Regions from separate parts of the Arthrobacter sp. R3-55 genome, predicted to be linked through region 1. Evidence: riboswitches for the same ligand, from Rfam matches in the RefSeq annotation. Region 1 holds a riboswitch; each other region holds the start of a gene.
The links. Region 1 has a riboswitch for S-adenosylmethionine ahead of metX (homoserine O-acetyltransferase MetX). Riboswitches for the same ligand answer to the same signal wherever they lie in the genome.
Positions count from the first base shown of each region.

Region 2: it holds a riboswitch for S-adenosylmethionine, as region 1 does, so the genes downstream of both, M1D51_RS16730 (hypothetical protein) here and metX (homoserine O-acetyltransferase MetX) in region 1, are expected to answer to the same signal.
Region 3: it holds a riboswitch for S-adenosylmethionine, as region 1 does, so the genes downstream of both, M1D51_RS07855 (aminotransferase class V-fold PLP-dependent enzyme) here and metX (homoserine O-acetyltransferase MetX) in region 1, are expected to answer to the same signal.

Region 1 is NZ_CP096423.1:3,168,721-3,176,541, forward strand. It holds gene M1D51_RS14675 (DMT family transporter) at 1-6, opposite strand, end outside; gene M1D51_RS14680 (RNA-binding S4 domain-containing protein) at 30-257, shown strand; gene M1D51_RS14685 (alpha/beta hydrolase) at 328-978, opposite strand; gene M1D51_RS14690 (SGNH/GDSL hydrolase family protein) at 1,049-1,891, shown strand; gene M1D51_RS14695 (winged helix DNA-binding domain-containing protein) at 1,920-3,062, shown strand; gene M1D51_RS14700 (hypothetical protein) at 3,153-3,587, shown strand; gene metX (homoserine O-acetyltransferase MetX) at 3,617-4,738, opposite strand; SAM riboswitch class IV at 4,754-4,870, opposite strand; gene M1D51_RS14710 (bifunctional o-acetylhomoserine/o-acetylserine sulfhydrylase) at 5,023-6,339, opposite strand; gene M1D51_RS14715 (VOC family protein) at 6,565-7,203, shown strand; gene M1D51_RS14720 (CPBP family intramembrane glutamic endopeptidase) at 7,321-7,821, opposite strand, start outside.
Region 2 is NZ_CP096423.1:3,655,714-3,663,534, forward strand. It holds gene speB (agmatinase) at 1-95, opposite strand, end outside; gene M1D51_RS16710 (amino acid transporter) at 317-2,290, shown strand; gene M1D51_RS16715 (DUF559 domain-containing protein) at 2,498-3,403, shown strand; gene M1D51_RS16720 (helix-turn-helix domain-containing protein) at 3,434-4,009, opposite strand; gene M1D51_RS16725 (sodium:solute symporter) at 4,276-5,793, shown strand; SAM riboswitch class IV at 5,927-6,046, shown strand; gene M1D51_RS16730 (hypothetical protein) at 6,062-6,421, shown strand; gene M1D51_RS16735 (hypothetical protein) at 6,418-6,609, opposite strand; gene M1D51_RS16740 (VIT1/CCC1 transporter family protein) at 6,843-7,821, shown strand, end outside.
Region 3 is NZ_CP096423.1:1,675,364-1,683,184, reverse strand. It holds gene rsgA (ribosome small subunit-dependent GTPase A) at 1-694, shown strand, start outside; gene hisN (histidinol-phosphatase) at 749-1,561, shown strand; SAM riboswitch class IV at 1,757-1,870, shown strand; gene M1D51_RS07855 (aminotransferase class V-fold PLP-dependent enzyme) at 1,904-3,313, shown strand; gene M1D51_RS07850 (class I SAM-dependent methyltransferase) at 3,395-4,219, shown strand; gene M1D51_RS07845 (metal-dependent transcriptional regulator) at 4,229-4,942, shown strand; gene M1D51_RS07840 (MFS transporter) at 4,961-6,409, opposite strand; gene M1D51_RS07835 (hypothetical protein) at 6,447-6,821, shown strand; gene M1D51_RS07830 (S1C family serine protease) at 6,830-7,813, opposite strand.

The sequences.
Region 1 (7,821 bases):
CACCACACTACTTCAGGCATCATTGCAGTATGAGCACTCCGGAAATTGAAGAAATCCCCATCCGCGACGACATGATCCGCCTTGGCCAGCTCCTGAAGCTTGCCAACCTCGTGGAGGACGGAGTGGAGGCCGCGGAGCTCATCAAGAACGGCCTGGTCAAGGTCAATGGCGGGATCGATGACCGCAGGGGCCGCCAACTCCATGTTGGCGACACCGTAACGGTCAACGGCCAGACAGTCCGGATCACTGCCGCCTGACCCCCTGGTTTTTGTACAGATAACGCCCTTTTGAATGACTTTTAGGGGCGTTATCTGTCCAAAAACTGCGTCAGTCAGTCAGGACTTTGTGGGTCAGGAATTCGCCCACGTGGCCGATCTCCTGCTGGTTGATGCCGTGCCACATTCCTGTGTAGAGCACTTTGGTCAGGTCAACGTGCTTGCGCACCCAGCCCATGGTGTATTCGATCTTGTCCTGGGTGATGACGGGATCCTGCTGGTCCCGTCCCCAGAACATGGGCAGCGAGCCGTCCAGCTCGTGGTCCCGGAAGGCGGCGTCAGCGCCGGCGTCGATCACGAAGCCTGACAGCCCGACGACGGCGGCGAAGTCCGCGGGACGGTAGCGGAGCATGGTGGTGGCCATCGCCATGCCCATGGAGAAGCCCAGCAACGTCACCGAGGAGTGGTTTGCCTTGACCGTGTCCAGCCATTCAAGGGCATACTCGGCAGCCTGCTTCACAGCTTCCAGCGAGTAATCGATGGAAGCTGTCAGCGGGAACCAGGTGAAGCCCGGCCCCATGGGCATCGGCGCACGGAGGGCTGCCACCACAAACCCGTCCGGCAACAGTCCTGCGAGGCTGAAGAGATCGTCCTCTTTGGAGCCATAGCCGTGCAGAAGCACCAGGAGGGGCTTGCCTGCGCGCTCGGCTTCGTCATGGGACCACAGGACAACAGGGGCGGGAAATGCGGGAGCTTCAGTCATGGGTCCATTCTTGCAGTTACCCACAAGTAACAACCTACGGTGGCGTAGGGTCGAGGTCACGGGGCAGGATATGAGCGTGAGTGAGAACAATCCTTTACTGAAGCCCGGCGAGCCGGTTCAAAAGCACCCCTGGACCCGTTACGTAGCACTGGGTGACTCCTTTACCGAGGGCATCGGCGACCCCGAACCCCGGAACCCCGGCGGGAACCGTGGGTGGGCGGATCGGGTTGCAGAGGAGCTGGGCCGCAGCCAGGAAGACTTCGCATACGCCAACCTCGCCATCCGCGGCAGACTGCTGCAACAGATCATCGATGAACAAGTCGGCCCCTGCCTGGAATTGCAGCCTGACCTTGTCTCCATTTCCGCTGGCGGAAACGACCTCATCCGGCCAGGCGGCGATCCCGACCTCCTGGCCGAAAAACTCGATGCCGCCGTCGCTGAGCTAAGTTCCGGCGGCGCCAGTGTGGTCCTGTTCAACGGTCCGGACACCGCAGCTTCGGTGCTGGGGCGGATCCGCGGCAAGGTGGCCATTTACAACGAGAACCTTAGGACAGTGGCGGCACGGCACGACGCCGTCATTGCGGACATGTGGTCCTTGCGGCAGTTGGCAGATCCTCAGATGTGGGATGCGGACCGCCTCCATTTCTCGCCGCTGGGCCACCACACCATCGCCATGATGGTCCTGGACTCCCTCAACGTCCAGCACACCCTTGAGCCGCTGATGCCTAAGTCCCTTCCCCCGCGGACATGGCGCGAGGCCCGCTCATCGGACCTCGTCTGGGCCCGCGAGTACTTTGTCCCGTGGGTCATCCGGCGACTCCGGCACCAGTCCTCCGGTGACGGTATTACCGCAAAGCGCCCGACGCCGGGTCCCGTCTTCGGGCCAAGCGGTACCTTGCTGCCGCGGCGCTGACGTGACGGCCCTGGCTGACGGCCCAGGCGTGACCGCCGAGACCATTCGCAGCATTCGGCTACGGCGGCAGCAACTGCGGCCTCCCTGCGCCGAAAGCCCCGGGGAAGTGGTCCGGAATCTCCTTGCCGTCCAGTCACAAGAATTTCCCTATGCCCGGTGGACCGTTGCACAAAGGACACCTGCTTCCACTTCCCCGGACGTGGAACAGGCCGTCGCCGAGGGAACCATCCTGCGAACCCACATCCTCCGGCCCACCTGGCACTTTGTGCACCGGGACGATCTTGGCTGGCTGATGGGGCTCTCCGCGGACCGTCTCCATCAGGGAAACAAAGGCATGTACCGCCAAACAGGGATCGATGAGGACTCCGCCGGCCGAAGCGGCCTTATCCTTGCTGCAGCCGTTGCAGATGGAGCCCATAAGACCCGCGAGGAATTGGCCGAAGTCTTGGGAAAGTCCGGCTTTCCCAGCAAGGGCCTGGGTTTCATTTACCACCTCATGCACGCCGAAATCAGCCGCATCCTGGTGAGCGGCAGCCCCATCCGATCCGCCGGGGGCGCGCTGAAGCAGACGTACGCCCTCTTCGAGGAGCGTGTGCCGGGTTTCCTTCCTGCGCCGTTGACCGTGGAGGACCGGGAGCGGGCCCTGGGAACCTTGGTGCTCCGCTACTTCGGCAGCCGGGGACCGGCCACCATCAAGGACTGCTCCGCATGGTCCGGACTGACCATGAAGGACGTAAAACTGGGCCTCCACGTGACTGAGGAACTTTCGCCCGGCGCCCTGGCTTCGGTAACCCTGGACGGTTTCGAGTTTTACCTGGCCACGGAAGACGTCGGCGAGCTCACCCTTGGAAGGCGCACGACACCTCCGGATGACGCAGGACTCCCCCGGATTGACCTCCTCCAGTGCTATGACGAATACGTCATGGGCTATTCCCAGTCCCGGCATTACCTGGGCGGGACAGCGCCATACTTCCCCGAGGACAACGGGCCCATGCATGTGGTCCTGATGAACGGCAGGTTGGCCGGATGGTGGCGCCATGGCTTTTCCGGCGGAACCTGCCAGCTGGACGTCCGGATGAACCGTCCTCCAAGCCCTTCCGAGCAGGAGGCCCTGGACGCGGAAGTGGCACGCTACGGCCGGTTCCTGGGTATGGAGGCCCGGCTTCTCTGAGCCGTTCGGCGCAGGGAAGGGAGCTCTTGCCGGCAGAATCCGGGCTAGCTGGCAGGACTAAGCTGGGATAAGACCTAGGAGGCCTGCACTGTGAACAATCTGATCTTCTGGATCATCGTCTGCTCGTGGCTGATTCCGCTCGGGATCCGCATGTACAACCGCTCCCGCGCACGCCGGATCCAGCAAGGAACCTTCCGCGAGCCCGGCTACCCGCCGCAGAACCTGCCCGGCCCGGGCTTCCCGCCACAGCAGAACTACCCCGGCCAGCCCTACCCCGCGGAAAGTTACCCGCAGCAGAACTACCCGGGCCATCCGTCCGAGCCGTCCGTCATCCGCCCGGCGGAACCGGCACCGCAGGAGGGGTCGTCGTCGGGGGCTTCATCCCCCGCACCGTTCCCGTCTACCAGCGGATCGCCGCAAGGCTACCGTGCCCGCAAACTGGCAGAGCTGGATGAGAAATTCAGCAACGGCGAGATCGCCATGGAGGATTACATGAAGCAGCGCGGCGAGATCATGAACGGCTAGCCCACCGGGATGCCAAGGCAGCCTGCAGGCTAGGCGAAGAAGGCCTCGCGCAGCTGGGGAGAGAGCTGCCCGATTTCAGTGAGGAAGCCGTCGTGGCCGATCGGAGCCTCAATGACGTGGACCGGAACATCACCGGGCAGGGCTGCCGCCAATTCCCGGGATTGCGCCGGGAAGTACAGCCTGTCGCTGTCCACTGCGGCCACGAAGAAATCGGCGGTGGTCCTGGACAATGCCGCCTCCAACGATCCCCGTCCACGGGCGACGTCGTGGGACATCAGGGCTTCGGTGATGGCGATGTAGCTGTTGGCGTCAAAGCGGCGGACGAGCTTTGTCCCTTGGTGATCCAGATAGCTCTCCACCTGGTACCGGCCACGCTCCCCGAGCACCTGGGCAGCCAGCGGCGTCTCCTGGTGCTGGGCTTCCCGACCGAAGCGGAAATCCAATTCCAGCGCCGATCGATACGTGATGTGGGCGATCCGCCGCGCCAAGGCGAGCCCGTGTTCAGGGGCATTGCCTGCGTAGTAGTCGCCGTTGTTGAAGTTTGGGTCCTGGCGGATGGCCAGTGTTTGGGCCTGAGCGAAAGCGATCTGCTCGGCGGTGCTGTAGGCGCCTACTGAAATCACGGCGCAGCGTTTGACGCGCTCGGGGAACGTCACAGCCCATTCAAGGGCGCGGGCACCGCCCATGGAGCCACCCAGGACGGCGTGCCAGGCCTCGATTCCCAGTGCATCGGCAAGGCGTGCCTCTGCCACGGTGCTGTCGCGCAGGGTGACCAGCGGGAAACGTGAGCCCCACGGCCGGCCGTCGGGTGCTTCCGAAGAAGGCCCCGTGCTTCCGTAGCACCCTCCCACAATATTGATGGAGATCACGAAGAACTTGTCGGTGTCGATCGTGGCGCCAGGGCCCACCAGCTGCTCCCACCAGCCTTCCTCATCCGTGGCTCCGCGGGCTACGTGGGTACTGCCTGTGAGCGCATGCTGGATGAGCACGGCGTTCGAGGCGTCCGCGTTGAGCTGCCCCCAGGTTTCGTACGCCAGGACGACGTCAGGAAGGAACCCGCCGGCTTCAAGTTCCAACGGCCCGATGCCGGCGTACTTGACGGTCCCGTCTTCTTCTCCGGATTTAGGAAGGGCTGTAGCAGTAATGGTCATTCCTTTGACACCTTAACCTCGCGCTTGCCCGTCGCCTTGCGTGCGAACAGGCCAGGTCTTCACCCGGGGCACCCCACCGCGGAGGAGGGTTGCCGGCCAGCAAGCCGGGGCTATGTGCTGGCACTCATGACCTAATACGAAGAGTCTAGGAAATACAGGGCGGTTCTGGCGAAGAATGTGACAACAGTGTGACGGTTTTTGGCGGCATCGTTCGCCGAACAGCACCCTGGAATGCCGCCCGGCGAACAATTGACGGCCGGACGGCCCTCCACAGGAGTGCGGCGTCAGGCCCCCTTGGCGGCCCGGAACCCGGCTTCAAGGTCCGCGATGATGTCATCCACGTGTTCGATGCCCACGGACAAGCGCACCAAGCCCGGGTTCACGCCTGCAGCGACCTGCTGCTCCACTGTCAGCTGGCTGTGCGTGGTGGAGGCCGGGTGGATGACCAGCGAGCGGACGTCGCCGATGTTGGCAACATGCGAGTGCAATTCCAGACCATCCACGAACCGCTTGCCTGCTTCGACACCGCCCTTGATGTTGAAAGCAACAATGGCGCCGGTGCCTTGGGGACCGTACTTCCGTCCCCGGTCATACCAAGGGCTGGAAGGAAGGCCGGCATAGGCGACCGATTCGACGTCGTCGTGGCTTTCGAGCCACTCGGCCACCTTGGTGGCGTTGGCGACATGGCGCTCCACCCGCAGGCTCAGCGTCTCCAGGCCCTGGGCAATCAGGAAGGCATTGAACGGTGCCACGGCTGAGCCAAGATCGCGAAGCAACTGGACGCGGGCCTTCAAAATGTAGGACAAGTTGGCGCCCAGCGCTCCGTCCTTGCCGAGGTCCCGGGCGTAGACCAGTCCGTTGTAGCTCGGGTCCGGGGTGTTGAAGCCCGGGTAGCGCTCCGGGTCCTTGCCGAAATCGAAGTTGCCGGAATCCACAATGACTCCGGCAATCGCAGAGCCGTGCCCGCCGAGGTACTTGGTGGCGGAGTGCACCACGATGTCGGCGCCCCACTCGATGGGACGGATGAGGTAGGGCGTGGACAGCGTGTTGTCGACGATGAGCGGCACGCCGGCCTCGTGGGCAGTGCGCGCTACACCCTCGATGTCCAGCACGTCCTGGCGCGGGTTGGACACAACCTCGCCGAAGAAGAGCTTGGTATTGGGCTGGACAGCATCGCGCCACTGGTCCAGGTTGTCCGGGTCCTGGACGAACGTCACCTCGATGCCGAACTTCTTCAAGGTGTGCGCCAGCAGATTGTAGGTGCCGCCGTACAGGCTGGGGCTGGCAACGATGTGGTCGCCGGCCTCCGCGATGTTGAGGATGGCAAAGGTCTCCGCAGCCTGGCCCGAGCTCAGCAGGAGCGCGCCCAAGCCGCCTTCCAGGCTCGCGATGCGCTGCTCCACAGCGTCCTGGGTCGGGTTGCCGATCCTGGTGTAGATCGGCGCCAGTTCGGCCAGGGCAAAGCGGTTGGCTGCGCTCTCGGCACTGGGGAACACGAAGGACGTGGTCTGGTAGATCGGCAGGGCCCGCGCTCCGGTAGCGGAGTCAGGCTCCTGACCTGCGTGGATCTGGCGGGTTTCGAAAGACCATCCTTGGGACATGGAGTTCTCCTGTTCGTGGCGCATTGGTTCTGTGGAAACGTGCTGCATGTGAGCTGGGGCCAGTCTAGGAAGTGTCCGGAGCCGAAGACAGCTTTGTGACGCCGATGGAATCTTTCGGACTTTCAGCGTCCCTGCATGACGTCAGTTGGCACCGGTTATACACATCCCACCTTAGTTAGGCTTGACTTAGCTGAGACCCCGATCACAAAGTGCCAAGATGAAGCCATGCGCATGGATCACGTCTCTTACGCCTGTGAACGAGATGGCCTTTTGGCCACTACCGAACGAATTTCCGCGGCACTGGGAGTGGACGCTGTCCGGGGCGGAGTGCACCCGCGCTTCGGCACCCGGAACATGATCATTCCCCTTGCGGATAACAAGTACCTGGAAGTGGTGGAGGTCCTGGACCACCCCGCTTCCGACAAAGCACCTTTTGGCCAGGCAGTACGAGCCCGCTCGGCTGCCGGCGGTGGCTGGATGGGCTGGTGCGTCGCTGTTGATGACCTGGCACCGTTCGAGGACCGCCTTGGCCGCTCCGCTGTTCCGGGCAACCGCAAGTTCCCCGACGGCCGCGAACTGGTGTGGCAGCAGATCGGCATTCTGGGCTTGATCGCAGATCCCCAGGTCCCGTACTTGCTCAAGTGGGAGGGCGACCCCTCACTGCACCCGTCAAGGATCTACGAAAGCGACGTCAAGATGTCCAGCCTGACTATTGCGGGCTCGGCGGAACGCGTCACCGAATGGCTCGGAGAACCGGTGGAAAAGCCGCTCGAGGACGTTGCCGTCCAGTGGATGGCGCCGCACGGCACCCCGGGAATCATGTCAGTAACTTTCGAAACCGCCTCCGGAGCCGTCACCATCTAACGCCCCACCCCTCCGGGCGCGTCCCGGCCGGTCAACCCTGCCCGGAAAAACTTCGGCCGCCATCAGCGGGTGCCAATGACGTCACCCACCGATGGCGGCCGGATACTTTTAACCGCCCTATCCGAGGCCTATCGCCTTGCCGAACAAACTGAAGCCGACAAACGCCACAATGTCCAGCAATGCGTGGGCAATCACCAAGGGCATGACCCGTTTGGTCTTGGTGTAGATCCATGCGAACACCAAACCCATGACCACGTTGCCGATGAACGGCCCGAAGCCCTGGTACAGGTGGTAACTCCCCCGCAGGACGGCGCTGACCACAATGGCCACCGGCATGCTCCAGCCGAACTTGCCGAACCGGTCCATGAGGTATCCCACCACGATCACTTCTTCAACAATCGCGTGCCGCACGGCCGAGAGAATCAGCACGGGCACAGTCCACCAATACGCGTCCAGGCCGCTGGGGATGATCGCCGTGGTGATGCCCAGGGCCCGGCCGGCAGCATAAAGGCCCAACGATGGAATGCCGATCAGGGCAGCCAGACCCACACCGTGCAGCAGGTCCTGGCTTGGCCGGGCAAAATTGAAGCCGAGTCGCGCGAATGCCGAGCCGGTGTC
Region 2 (7,821 bases), 490 kb from region 1:
AGTCGGGCATAGGTGGCGGCACCGGCATAGCGCGGGATGCGGGACGAATCGATAGGGCCAAGGTTGCCGTTGGCCTCAATACGGAGCTCTTCCAAAATGCGCCACTCCTTAGTGGATAGCTGGGATGACTGTGACACCCATCATACACTCAAAGTTTCCCTATATGCATCACCTGTTTACAAGTCTTATTTGAAGGCGCGCGTCCTGAGATGCCGGTCACAGTGGGCGTAAAGATTCCATAAAAACCGGGGTCCCGGCGTCGACCGCGGCCATACGCTCCTTGCGGAAGCAGCACAGTGCTGCACGAAAGGACACAGTGACCACGTTGTCGAGGCCTCCGGCCGATCCGGCCGACCTGCCAAAGAATTCCTTCAAGCTCAGGCCTTGGCTGCTGGAAGGAATGCCGGACACCTCAGGCAAGAGGCAGGGCCCCCACGGCCGCCCGTCGGACTCCCACAAGCCGCAAGCCTGGTGGAAGGTCATGTGCCTCACGGGACTGGACTACTTCTCCACCCTTGGCTATCAGCCCGCCATTGCAGCGCTGGCCGCCGGACTGCTCTCCCCGCTGGCCACCCTGCTCCTGGTACTGGCAACCCTGGCCGGCGCCCTGCCCGTTTACCGGCGGGTGGCCCGGGAAAGCCCTCGCGGTGAAGGCTCCATCGCCATGCTGGAACGGCTCCTCCCCCGCTGGGGAGGCAAGCTCTTTGTCCTGGCACTTCTGGGTTTCGCGGCGACGGACTTCATGATCACCATCACCCTTTCCGCGGCCGACGCCACCGCACACCTCATCGAGAACCCCTTCGCCCCACACTTCCTTGAGGGCCAGCAGGTTGTCATCACCCTGGCTTTGATCGCCGGGCTCGGCGTGGTGTTCCTTCGCGGATTCAAAGAAGCCATCAACGTAGCCGTTGTCCTCGTGGCCGCATTCCTGGCCTTGAACCTGGTGGTCATCCTTGTTTCCATCGGCCACCTCTTCACCGAAGCCCGCGTCATTTCCGACTGGTGGAGTGCGCTCACCACCTCCCACGGCGATCCCATCATGATGGTTGCCCTGGCCCTCCTGGTCTTCCCGCGCCTGGCCTTGGGACTCTCCGGGTTCGAGACCGGCGTCGCCGTCATGCCCCAGATCAAGGGTCACCCCACGGACACGGAAGCCAACCCGGCCGGCCGGATCAAAGGTGCGCACAAGCTGCTGACCACCGCGGCCATCATCATGAGCTCGTTCCTCATCACGTCCAGCTTCACCACGGTCATGCTGATCCCGGCAGCCGAATTCCAGGACGGCGGCAAAGCCGAAGGCCGTGCCCTGGCCTACCTGGCCCACAAGTTCCTGGGCGACGGCTTCGGCACCGTTTACGACGTCAGCACCATTGCCATCCTCTGGTTCGCCGGGGCTTCTGCCATGGCAGGGCTACTGAACCTCGTTCCGCGCTACCTGCCCCGCTACGGCATGGCGCCGACCTGGGCCCGGGCACTGCGCCCGCTGGTCCTGGTATTCACTGTGATCGCGTTCATTGTCACCATCATCTTCAAGGCTGACGTCAACGCCCAGGGCGGCGCCTATGCCACAGGCGTGCTGGTCCTGATCACGTCAGCATCCATCGCCGTCACACTGTCCGCACGGCGCAAGAAGCAACGCGGCCAGTTCATCGGATTCGGAATCATCTCGCTCGTCTTCGTCTACACCACCGTGGTCAACTCGATCGAGCGCCCTGACGGCCTGAAGATCGCGGCACTCTTCATCCTGGGCATCATGGTGGTCAGTTTCATCTCCCGCATGCGGCGCGCCTTCGAGCTACGGGCCACCCACATCAAGATGGACGAGAAAGCCTTGGAATTCACGGCCAATGCCTCCGAGGGGCCGGTCCGGATCATCGCGCATGAGCCCAAACACCTCAGCGCCAGCCGCTACAGGGAGAAACTCCAGCACGCCCAACAGGCAAGCCACCTGCCCGTCGATTGCGACGCCGTGTTCATCGAGGTGATCGTGGATGACAGTTCGGACTTCGAACAGGAACTGAAGGTTGTCGGCAAGACGCGGCACGGCTTCAGGATCCTGGAAGTGCACAGCAACAACGTGCCCAACACCGTGGCTGCAGTACTCCTCCACATCCGGGACGTCACCGGCTTCATGCCGCACATCTACTTCCGCTGGACCGAGGGCAACCCCATCTCCAACCTCAGCAAGTTCCTGTTCTTCGGTGAGGGCGAGATCGCGCCGGTAACCCGTGAAGTACTGAGGGAAGCCGAGCCGGACATCACCCGTCGTCCATGGGTGCACGTCGGCTGAGCGCCCACACCCGCCCGTTCGCCGCTCCTCCCCGGTTGGTGACCCACCTTGTGACCACCGAGCACCGCCAGCCCCCGGATTTCCGGGGTCAGCGGCCCTCGGCTACTCACGGAAGGGTGGGCAACCGGGGAGGAGCGCAGTTGCCACTTACCCACATAAGGCAGATGGACTATTCCTGCAGCTGCCAGCCATCGGTGAACTGGGCTAATGGACATCTACCTGTATCTTCAAGAGTTGGGCGGCGTAGCCCGGACCGGTCAACTCCTCCGCGCAGGCTTCTCCCGATCAGACGTTGCTTCTTTGTTAACCCGGGGAGCCAGCCGCCCGCGGCGGGGCGTTTACATGCTCAATGCTCACAAGCCGGAATTCGCCGCTGCCATCCGCTACAACGCTCTTGTATCCTGCGCAAGCGCTGCTAAACACTTCGGGCTCTGGCTCAGAACGACTCCGGGCCAGCACCATCTGGCCTGCGATCATGGGCACGGCAGCGGGTTTATCCGGCACAGGACGGCCCGGTTCGAGCCACATCCCACCCTGCCAGTGGCGGCCCTGGAGGACGTAGTGCTGCACGCGATGTGTTGCCTCGAGCCTCCGGCATCAACAGCCATGGCCACCTCGGCCATTCGCTTGCACGGTGTGCCGCTGGCATTGCTCAAGGAGCAACTCCGCGGGGACAGATCCAGACCGGTACTGACGGCGCTGCACGAGCTTGATCTACGTGCAGAGTCAATCGTTGAGGTCGATGCGCAGCACTTGCTCCGCACACATGGAATCGCTTTCGAGGCGCAGGTAGCCATACCTGGAATCGGGCGCGTCGACCTACTTCTCGAAGAATTCCTCATTGTTGAAGTGGATGGCTTCGCGTTTCACTCCAACAGGAGGGCATTGCGGAACGACTTGGCACGGAACAACGCCTCCACCATCAACGGATATTCCGTTCTCAGGTACCCGCCGGAGGTGATTTGGTTCGAACCGGAGCGGGTGATTGCGGAGATTCCGGCGGTTCTCACGCTGCGCCGGGACGCTCCTGCCCAGTTGGTGGCCACCCTTGCACCACTGAGCCCCGGGTTTCCAGGGTTCAGCCCACTCCCCCGGCTCCAAAACGGGAGGTAACCGGGAGGGAGCGCGGCGCGGGGAGAAAACCTACCGGCTCGCAGCCGGCACCAGGACCCACAGCACCTCGACGGTCTCGTCCGTGGGATTGATCCAGGTGTGGGGTTCACGGCCCGGGAAGGAGAGCGTGTCCCCTTCCTCGAGGTCGTATTCCTCGTTGGTCAGGATGAGTTTGATCCTGCCCTTGACCACATGCAGGACATCGACGTCGCAGTCCACTGCGTAGAGCTCGTTCTCCCCACGGCCCCGCGGTTCAATGGTGGCCTGCAAAATCTGGAGGCGGCGCTCGGAGCGGGCCGTCAGCAACCGCTCCACAATGCCCTGGCCACCCAGGGAGATGCGGGGGCCGTCATCGCGCTTGGTCAGGTGCGTCTCCGGAGCGGCGAACAAGTCACCCACAGAGACCGACAACACCTGGCACAGGGTGACCAAGGAAGCGACCGACGGCGATGTCAGGTCGCGCTCCACGCGGCTGAGGAAGCCCTTGGTTAGCCCGGTAGCATCAGCCACTTGCTCGATGGTAAGGCGCTGCGCCTGCCGGGCTGCGCGGATTCTGGAACCGATGGCAACGGGAACATTGCTCGGTTCAACGGGTAGAGCCTTCATTCACGAACCTTTCAGGCCTGTCATGTGGCCCTGTCATTGGAGCAATAGTAGCCGGGAGACAGGCCAAGAGCGCCAGAATACGCGGAAGCATGACCAAAGCCCCTTGACTGTTACTCCCATCACAACATATCCTCATAGGCAACAAGTGTTGCCTGTGAGGCACACAGCACATCCCCAATCTCCAATCGTCAGCACAGAGACTTCGACGCTTCGCAGGAGTATCGTCGAAAACCCCAACCTCCGTGCATCAGCTCCAAGGACCGTTCATGGAATCTTCGGCTATAAATATCGCAATCGTGGTGGTGTACCTGCTCGCCATGCTGGCCTTCGGCTGGTGGGGCAAGTCCCGCACCAAGAACAACAGCGACTTCCTGGTGGCCGGCCGCCGCCTCGGCCCCTTCCTCTACACCGGCACCATGGCCGCAGTGGTCCTTGGTGGCGCATCCACCGTGGGCGGCGTAGGCCTCGGCTACAAGTTCGGCATTTCCGGCATGTGGCTGGTGGTGGCCATCGGCTCGGGCGTGTTGTTGCTTAGCCTGCTCTTCGCCGGCACCATCCAGAAGCTCAAGATCTACACGGTCTCCCAGATGCTGACCCTCCGCTATGGCAGCACGGCCACCCAGACCTCGGGCATTGTCATGCTGGCCTACACGCTGATGCTGTGCGCCACGTCCACCGGCGCTTACGCCACCATTTTCGTGGTCCTCTTCGGCTGGGAGCGTTGGCTCGCCATCGCCATCGGCGGCGCTATCGTCCTGGTCTACTCCACCATCGGCGGCATGTGGTCCATCACGTTGGCCGACCAGGTCCAGTTCGTCATCAAGACAGTGGGCATCTTCTTCCTCATGCTCCCCTTCGCCCTGAACGCTGCAGGCGGCCTCGACGGCATCCGGGCCCGCGTCGATGAGAGCTTCTTCGACATCGGCGGAATCGGACTCCAGACGATCATCACCTACTTCGTCGTTTACACCCTTGGCCTCCTGATCGGCCAGGACATCTGGCAGCGCGTGTTCACCGCCAAGACCCCCACGGTGGCCCGCTGGGGTGGCGCCACTGCAGGCATCTACTGCATCCTCTACGGCTTCGCCGGTGCCCTGATCGGCATGGCTGCCAGTGTTGCCCTCTCCGGCGTGGAGATCGCGGCCAAGGATGATGTTTACGCGGAGGTCGCTACCCGGCTCCTGCCCATCGGCATCGGCGGCCTGGTTCTCGCTGCCGCTGTCGCGGCCATGATGTCCACCGCTTCCGGCGCACTGATCGCTGCGGCAACAGTGGCCCGCGCAGACGTCATGCCCTTCGTAGCCAGCTGGTTCGGCAAGAAGGTAGACACTTCCGATTCCGACAACCCTGAGCACGACGTCAAGGCCAACCGCATGTGGGTCCTTGGCCTGGGGCTCGTCGCAATCATCATCGCCATCTCCACCAAGGACGTGGTGGCCGCGTTGACCATCGCTTACGACATCCTGGTGGGCGGGCTCCTGGTAGCCATCATCGGCGGCCTGGTGTGGAAGCGCGGAACGGGCATCGCCGCTGCTTGGTCCATGGCAGCCGGTTCAGTGGTAACCCTCGGGACCATGACCATCCTGGAAATCAATGCCGAAGTTCCCTTGGACGGCATCTACGCCAACGAGCCCATCTACTTCGGTCTCATTGCCTCCGCCCTGGTGTACCTCGTGGTTTCACTGATGAGCAAGCCCACCGATCCCGCCGTCATGAAGGCATGGACGGACCGCGTGGCCGGCACCCGCGTGGCAGAAGAAGAACTCACCACGCCCGCCTCCTAGCAGGCACACTCAGGTACAGAGAAACAAGCAAAGTTCGACGGCGGCGCCTCCCCTCTTCGGGGCGGCGCCGCCTGCGTTTAACCCTGGCAATGCAACGGATGGGGGCCACATCGATGCTGTAGGGTTGTCCCAGCTTCAAGAGATGTGGTGCCAAGCTCCGACTGGCCACACACCAACCCCATGTTCACGGGTGGTTCGGATGAGGAAGCGGCCCGTCCCGGACCAGAGACAACCGAGCGGGCAAGAGCACTCCCCAAGGAGCAACCCCTTGCCGTACCAAGGCGATACCACCCCCGCAACCAGCACCCCCGCAGCCAACACCACACGGGCAAGCACCCCGCCCGCAACGGCAGCCGTCACGGTGGCGGTGATTCCCGCCGTCGACCTCTTCCTGGGCACGGTGACCATCACTGCCGAGGCTGGCACCAGGCAGTTCAGCCATCCCCAAGCGCAGCTGATCGCCCGGGCGTTGGCGCAAGCCGTCCGCCCAACGCGTTGGTGTGAGGCGTCAAGAACCCTGACGGTCAGAGTTGCCGCCGTCGGCCGGCGGGCGGGTATACAGCAGCACTTCACCTTCAGCCACCAAGACCCACCCCAGGAGAATCCAACCAGGGAGAATTCGGCCTAGATTTCCTCGTCTTCCTCCCGGAACTCCTCGGTTTCGTCGATGGGGACCACCCGTTCGTCGTCCTCCGGAGCGTCCACTTCCTCAACCCAGGGCTCGTCCACTTCCTGGTCCTCGGCGTAGTCGTAAGCCGGGTCGGACTCAATGGTTGTCCGTTCCGGGTAGTTGGCGTGTGATTCGGTGGTGTTCATGGTGCAACCTCCGTCTCGCGGGCCGCTCAAAGCCCTTGTTGAACGTGCGCGGGATTCCTCCCGCCCCTGTCCTTCCATCTGAGCACCGGGTCCAGCGAGGGTCAAGGAGGCCCGGAAATTACGGTGCGCCGAACATTCCCAGTGAGGAATACCAGCCAAAAATCCCTGCAGATAAGCGGTACAGTGGGGCGTGCAATGGGGCCGCAACTACCCCACCCAGCACAGGAGAAAAAGTGCAACAGCACCACGAATCCCCCGGTTCGTCGAGCCCCGCTCCGGACCCTTCCACCCCTTATGACGGTGCAGCATCGCCTTCCTCATCGGACATCCGCCGCTGGCGGCAGTATCTGGCCGATGAGCGGGCCGAGGCGGCCGTTTACCGCGAACTTGCCCAACGGCGCGACGGCGAAGAGCGCCAAATCCTGCTCGCTTTGGCCGAGGCCGAGGGCCGGCACGAAGCCCACTGGCTCAAGCTCCTTGGCGAGCACGCCGGAATGCCCAAGGCTGCATCGGCCCGGAGCCAGTTCCTGGGCTTCCTGGCCCGCAACTTCGGGTCGGTCTTTGTGCTTGCCCTCGCTCAGCGCGCAGAAGGCCGTTCCCCGTACGGCGCCGAACCCGCGGCAACCCCTGCCATGGTGGCTGACGAGCAGATCCATGAGGAAGTTGTCCGTGGCCTGGCCACGCGTGGACGGAACCGGCTCTCCGGTACTTTCCGTGCAGCAGTCTTCGGAGCCAATGACGGTTTGGTGAGCAACCTTTCGCTGGTCATGGGCATGGCCGCCACGGGTGTGCCCAGTCCCGTGGTGCTGATGAGCGGCGTGGCCGGCCTTTTGGCGGGCGCCCTGTCCATGGGCGCCGGCGAGTACGTCTCGGTCCGTTCGCAGCGCGAACTGCTCAACGCAACCTTGCCCACGCAAGCCACCCTCACGGCTGCTCCGTCGTTGGACATCGAGCACAACGAGTTGGTCCTGGTCTACTTGGCCCGCGGAATGACACGGGAAGCAGCCGAGCACCGTGCCGCTGAGCGCATGGGCCTGTTCAGCTGCGATTGCGATCCCAGCCTCTCCTTGCAGCCGGAAAAGCCCTCCACGGATGAGCACGAGTCTGTGGGCTCGGCGTGGGGCGCGGCAATGTCCAGTTTCTGCTTTTTCGCCTCCGGCGCCATCGTTCCCATCCTGCCTTTCATCTTCGGCATGACGGGATTCGCCGCCC
Region 3 (7,821 bases), 1.5 Mb from region 1:
CGGATTCATCGACCGCGCCCTTGTGGCAGCCTACGACGCCGGCATTGAGCCGTTGCTGCTCATCACCAAGGCGGACGTCAAGGATCCGGCGGAACTCCTCGCCAACTACCTCAGCCTGGACTTCCCGGTGATCATCAGCCGCACGGCGGACTCCGAAGCAGGTGGCATCGACGCCCGCTCGGATGACGGGCTGTCGGCACGTTTGGACAGGGACGCCGTAGCCCAGTTGCGCTCCCACCTCGGCGGCAAGGTCACCGTGATGCTCGGCCACTCGGGCGTGGGCAAGTCCACCATGGTCAATGCCCTGACAGGGGCAGAGCGGGCAACCGGCGGAGTCAACGCCGTGACGGGTCGGGGACGGCATACGTCCTCCTCCGCTTTGGCCTTGAAACTTGCCGACGCCCCGGCCGGCAGTTGGATCATCGACACCCCGGGCATCAGGTCCTTTGGCCTCGCCCACGTGGATCCGGATCGGATTCTGCATTCTTTCCCTGATCTTGAGCCCGGAACTCAAGCCTGCGAACGCGGCTGCAAGCACGACGCCACTGCCATCAACTGCGGGCTGGATCCCTGGGTGAACGAAGGTCACGCCGGACCTTCAGGAGTGGCCCGGCTGGCTTCGCTGCGCCGGCTGCTCGGCGCAGACCCGCGGCTGGAAGCCAAAGAGGCCAAGGAACTGGGCACTGTCAACTGATCGCTGCGGCTTCACCTCCCCACTGCAGGGAATGTTTCAGGATAGTTTGGTGCCATGACCCATCCCGTTTCCACCTACAACGATGACCTGCGCCTGGCCCATGTCCTCGCTGATTCCGTCGATGCCCAGACCATGGATCGCTTCAAGGCCCTGGACCTCAAGATCGAAACCAAGCCCGACCTCACTCCCGTCACGGACGCTGACAAGGCTGCGGAGGAAGCCATCCGCGGCCAACTCTCACGCTCGCGGCCCAGGGACGCTGTTCTTGGCGAGGAATTTGGCAGCAGCGGACACGGCTCACGCCGTTGGATCATCGATCCCATCGATGGAACCAAGAACTTCGTCCGGGGTGTACCGGTGTGGGCGACGCTGATCGCACTGGTTGACGAGGGTGAACCTGTAGTAGGCGTCGTCAGCGCCCCCGCTTTGGGCAAACGCTGGTGGGCGGCCAAGGACATGGGCGCCTACATGGGGCGGTCCCTTGCCGCTGCTACCCGCTTGAAGGTCTCCAACGTCACCAATCTGGCCGATGCCTCGCTGTCTTACTCCAGCCTGTCCGGGTGGAAGGAACGCGGGAACCTGGACGAGTTCCTGGGACTGACCGAGGACGTTTGGCGGACCCGGGCCTATGGCGACTTTTGGTCCTACTGCCTGGTGGCAGAAGGGGCAGTGGACATCGCTTGCGAGCCTGAGTTGAACTTGTACGACATGGCTGCACTGGTCCCGATCGTGACGGAGGCCGGTGGCCGCTTTACTTCGCTGGAAGGCGACGACGGACCCTTCGGCGGCAATGCCTTGGCCACTAACTCGATCCTCCACTCAGAGGTGCTCAAGCGCCTCAACCCAGGCTTGGACGATCTCCTTTAGTTCCGGCCTCCTCCAGCTCCGGGCCCGTGGGACCAGGGCGATTTAGCGAATATTCGACGGCGGTTGCCTCCTTTTGGAGGCAGCTGCCGTCTTTTATTCGCCAAACTCCCGCTTTACAAGCCTGACGTAACAAAGCGCTTAACAAAGCGCAGTGACTTTGGAGTGGCCGCTGGAGGTGCCCTAACCTTTTTTACAGGTCACGAGTGCCAGCGCTAAACCCCGGTTTGCTGGCCGGCAACCCTCCATTCGCGGTGGGGTGCCCCGGGTGACGACCCGGCCGGTCCGGAACGGATGCGGCAAGCGCGGATCCCCCCCATGGGGGTCCCTCTTGAATGAGGTCCCATGAGTACTGTCACGTTCGATTCAAACGCCATTCCTTCTTTTGTCGAAGAAACCCCTGCACAGGCAGCTGCAGCAGCCCGGCCCCTCGCCGCAGTGACTGGTGCCGAACTGCAGGCCCCACTGATTCAGGGCGGCCACGTCCGCTACGCCAATCTGGACTATGGAGCTTCGGCTCCGGCGCTGACCATCGTCTCGGCCTATCTCAACGAGGTCCTGCCCTACTACGCCAGCGTCCACCGCGGTGCCGGATATGCCTCACAGATCAGCACCTCCGTCTATGAGAATTCACGGAACATCGTGCGTGACTTCGTCGGTGGGCGCCCGGATGATTCCGTCATTTTCACGCGAAACACCACGGACTCCTTGAACCTCCTGGCCGGTTGCCTTCCCCAGGCCGAGGGCCGGTTCTCCGGTGAAGTCCTTTACCTGGACATCGAACACCACGCCAACCTGCTCCCCTGGCAAGGAGTCCCGCACCGCAGCGTCGTGGCAGCCTCCACCCTCGCCGCGACGTTCGACAAACTCCGCGATGAGTTGGCCCAGGGCGGGGTCAGCCTGCTCGCGATCACCGGTGCCTCGAACGTTACTGGTGAAATCCTGCCGATCGCCGAGCTCGCTTCATTGGCTCACGAATTCGGTGCCAGGATCGTGGTGGATGCAGCCCAGCTCGCACCCCACCGTAGGATCAACATCACCGAAGCTGACGTGGATTACGTTGTCTTCTCCGGGCACAAGCTCTACGCGCCTTTCGGTGCCGGCGTAGTGGTGGGCCGTCCGGACTGGCTCGACGCCGGGATTCCACACCTGGCTGGTGGCGGCGCCGTCCGGGAAGCCCGTTTGGACTCCGTCAGCTGGGCAACCGGTCCCGCCCGCCACGAGGGCGGCTCCCCCAACGTCCTTGGCGCAGCCACCCTCGCCCGCGCTACTCAAGTTCTCGCTGCACTGGACCAGGAGGCCTGGCACAACCACGAGGCGTCGATCCGCTCCTACCTGGTGGACGGCTTGGAGGCCATCGACGGCGTGACAGTCCACCGGATCTTCTCCGACTCCGAAGACACCATCGGTGTGGTCAATTTCTCCGTAGAAGGATTCGACGCCGGATTGGTGGCAGCGTACCTGGCCGCCGAGCACGGCGTTGGCCTCCGGGATGGCCGCTTCTGCGCACACCCACTGCTCAAGCGGCTAGGACTCCCCTCGGGCTCCTTGCGTGCAAGTTTTGGCGTCGGCTCCCGGTTGGAGGACGCCACGAGGCTGCTGGCAGGCATTGAGGGCCTCAAGCGCAACGGCCTTGGCTGGGACTACGTAGTGGATGAGGGCCGCTGGGTACCTGCCAACGACCACCGCACCTACCCCGAGTGGGCTCCCAATACTCCGGGCACGGCGGGCGCAGCCCCCTGCACTGTGGACTAATACCGGGTCTCGGTTTCCGGCCGCTGGGGTAAATTCGTAGTGTATCTCTTTTGCCGACCCTGGAAGGAGTCCTTGGTGGCGATGCGTTCTCAGGCTGCCTCAAGTGGACAGCCAGCCATCCCCGGACCTGCCGGACCACGCGGGCCCAAGCTCCACGCTGACCTCCGCAGTGAGTTCGGCCAGAGTTTCCAGGACGGCGGAGAGCACTATGATCGGGTGCGCCCCGGTTATCCCTTGGACTCTGTGGAATGGCTGGTCCCGGAAGGGACCCGGATAGCTGCGGACCTGGGCGCAGGGACCGGCAAGTTCACGGCGCGCCTCGTCCAGTACGGGCTGGACGTGACCGCCGTCGATCCTTCCGTGGACATGCTTGATCAGCTGCGGAAGTCCCACCCACAAGTCCTCGCGCTGGAGGGAACTGCCGAAGCAACTGGACTGACGGACTCAGCATTCGACGTCGTCAGTGTCGCCCAGGCCTGGCATTGGTGCGACCCACTCGCGGCGAGCACCGAGATAGCTCGTATCCTGCGGCCGCAGGGGACCCTGGGTTTGATCTGGAACCAGTTGGATACCGCGGTGCCCTGGGTTCACAGGTTATCGCGCATCATGCATGCCGGAGACGTCCACAAGCCAGGCTTCCGGCCAGTGATCGGTCCGGAATTCACCCGCTTGGAAAGCCACTTCACCCGGTGGGAGGACGCCTTGACGCCGGGAGACATCATGGAACTGACCAAGTCCCGCAGCTACTACCTCCGTGCCAACGACGCCACCAGGGCCAAAGTCATGGGAAACCTGGAATGGTACCTCCATGAGCACCTCGGGTACGAGCCAGGCGATACCGTTCACGTGCCGTACGTGACGCAGACGTGGCGGGCAGTCAAAGTCCACAACACCGGGCCACGGTAGGCTTGGAGTGTGAAGACCAGTACGCCCTCCTCCTCGATTGAGGACTACGTCAAGGTCATCTACTCCTACACGGAGTGGCAGGACAAACCCATTACGTCCTCCCAACTGGCCATGCGCCTGGGAGTGGCCAATTCTTCGGTGTCCGAGATGGTGCGCAAACTCAAGGACCAGGGCCTGGTTGACCACCAACCGTACAGCGCCATCAGGCTGACCCCCCAGGGCATGCGGCTTGCGCTGTCCATGGTGCGGCGTCACCGCCTCATTGAGACTTACCTGGTGGAAGAACTCGGGTACAGCTGGGACGAGGTCCACGACGAAGCCGAGATGCTGGAACATGCGGTGTCCGATACCTTCATTGAACGCATGTCCGCCAAGCTGGGGCATCCCGTCCGGGACCCTCACGGCGATCCCATTCCCTCGGCCGATGGCTCCGTCCAGTTGCCGCACGCGTACCGCATGATTGAACTGGATCAAGGCCACTCAGGCCGCATCACCAGGATCAGTGACGAGAACCCTGACCTCCTCCGGTATCTGGCTGCCGAAGAAATCGCACTTGATGCCCCGGTTGAAGTAGTAGGACGCAAACCGTTCGGCGGAGCTTTGGTAGTCCGGATCGGCACCGGAGCCCAAGGCCGCGAATTTGATCTCGCCGATGAAGTAACTTCTGCGTTGTGGGTTCAAAGCGCGGGAATTCACGAGGGCTGTGTTCTTCCGGCCCGCTGACCCAGGCCCGGAGTAAGGTCAGTCGCGCTGCCCGGCCGCTTCGTCGTCGTCGGACGCCGCCTCTGTTTTCCCGCCTTCGGCGGCCACCGTCTCCTTTGCGGGGTTCCGGATCCCGACGGCGGAAGCCACCGCCCCTGTCAGGAACAGTGCCGCCGTGACCAATAGGGCGTTGTACAAGCCCTCCCGGCTGAAGACCGGTCCTACAATCAACCCGGCAAAGGCGATGGTGATCAGCCCTGCAATGCGGGCTACGGCGTTGTTCACCGCCGAACCGATGCCCGCTTCCTCGGGCGGGACTGCGCCGAGGATGGCGGCCGTCAGCGGCGCCACAAGAATGGCCAATCCCAGTCCGAAGACAATTTGACCCGGAAGCACCTGAGTCCAGTAATTCAGCGGCTCCTGGATGGCCAGAGACATCAGAAAACCGACAGCACACAACAGCGGGCCTGCAGTCATGAACCATCGGGGACCGTATTTGCCCGCCAGTCCACCAAAATACGACGCACTGAGCATCAGGATTACCGTGCCAGGGAGCAAAGCAATGCCAGCTATGGTTGCCACCATGCCGCCCACCTGTTGAAGATAGATTCCCAGGACAAAGAAGCCAAGGGAAATTCCGCCGTAAATGGCAAGCGTTGCAAGGTTGCCCCACCCAAAATTGCGGATCGCGAACAACCTCAGGGGCAGCATGGGCTCAGCAGTTCTTGACTCATGAACCAGGAACAGTGCCATGGCTGCAATGCCCGCCATCAAAGGCACCCACACTTGCGCGCTCCCCCACCCCATGCGGCCCTGCTCGATGAACGCAAACACCGGGCCGCCCAGGCCAACCATGGCCAGGAACGCCCCGAGGTAGTCGATCCGCTTGCTTTTGTCCCTCGCGGCGTCGGATGCCCGGAGCCCGGCCAGCATGGGCCAAATGGCAACAGCGGGAATGACGTTGATAAAGAAGATGACACGCCAGGAGAGCAGGTCTACAGCCAGGCCGCCGATCAGCGGGCCAACGATCGCCGCCGCGCTGGTCCAGCCCGACCATTGGCCTATGGCCTTGGATTGGGCCGGTCCGCTAAACGACGTGATGATCATGGCCAGGGAGCTTGGAACCAACAGGGCGCCGGCAATTCCCTGGAGTGCCCGCGCGACCACCAGGACTTCCCCCGTCCAGGCCAGGCCACACAAGACCGAGGTCACGGCAAAACCTGCCAGCCCCCATTCCAGTATTCGTGCCCTGCCGAAATGATCTGACAAGGAGCCCGCCACCAGGATCAAGGCGCCCAGTGTCAGGAGGTAAGCATCCACCACCCATTGCTGGATGACCAGGCCGCCGCCCAGTTCCCGCCCGATGGCAGGGAGTGCGAGATTCACCACAAATCCGTCAAGGATGGCGATGAATGACGCCACAATAGCCACCGCCAACACGCGCTTTTGGAGCGGAGTACTGGGTAGCAAGGCCGCTGCGTCAGTCATGAGCACAGCCTACGCCGGGTAAGTCCCGTATCGTTGAATGGTGATTAGCAGACGTGATGCCGCATTGGCCCTTGATATTTCGATGGAAATGGCCCAACGTCACGGTATTCCGTCCCGGCTCTCCGAGGCCGAACTCCGCGATATGCAGGACAATCCGCCGGCTTGGCTGGTACAGTCCCGGGCCAACCGCACCGGTAAACGCCCTGTCTGGGTACACCTGACCTGTGCTGTTTGCGGCTATTCCGAGGCCATTCGCCCGAAAAAGTGGTGGCCGGACTTTTCCTTCGTGTACTGCGGCACCCACCGGAACAGTGACCTCCCCAAGCTCTTCCTGGGCGAAGTACGCAGTGAATACGAAGGCGTCGGCAGCCGCTTCGTTGGCGTCGTTGATGTTCCGGAGAGCAAAGCCTAGCCTCAGGCCTACTGCTGCTGTTCCATTTCCGACGGCACCGCTAGGAGCTCAACGGCCCGGCCATCCCGAAGGACCGTCAGCGGGAACGGATCCCCGATTGCTTCCTCGAAAAGCAGCTTCTGGAGACTCTCTGCGCTCGATACTGCCCGGCCGTTGGCGCGAAGCACTATGTCGCCGGGCTCTAGTCCTGAAAGCTCGGCCGGCGACCTCGGAAGCACCTCCACCACGCGCAACCCTTCCTTTTGCCCGGTCCGGACCACCGCACTGGCGTCCAGCGGGATGGGAGTACTCACCAACCCCAAGTACGCACGATGCACCCGGCCATCCCTCAGCAAGGAGGCGATGATGCGCCGGGTGGTGGTATTGATGGGGACCGCCAAGCCGAGTCCCAGTCCTGCCACGGCGGTGTTGATGCCTACGATGTGTCCGCGCGTATCCGCCAACGCTCCACCGGAATTCCCCGGATTGAGAGCGGCGTCGGTTTGGATCACATCTTCAATGACGCTCCGGTGATCCCCTGCCCTGACGGGAATGGACCTGCCCAGACCGCTGACCACGCCTGCAGTGACCGAGCCTGCCAAACCAAGCGGGTTGCCCACGGCGATCACCAACTGGCCCACCCGCAAGGTATCGGCATTGCCTAAAACTGCCGGTGGTGGCGCTGACTTCAGGCCGCGGATTACAGCGAGGTCGGACAAAGGATCGGCGCCCACCAACTCCACGTCGGAGTGCTTGCCATCGGCGAACACAGCCCTTCCGGTCCTAATGCCGGACACCACATGGGCGTTGGTGAGCATGTATCCCTCGGCAGTAAAGACCACGGCAGACCCGCTGCCCCTCAGGATCCGGCCACGACGGCCGGTGCTGGTCATCTCAATGGCTGCAACATGGGGTGTCACCGACTCCGCAACGTCGATCACAATCTTTGAGTAGGCATCCAGTGCAGGCACGTCGTCAGAGTTGATGGGTTCAAATTCAGGCCCAGTGCTCACCGCATGCC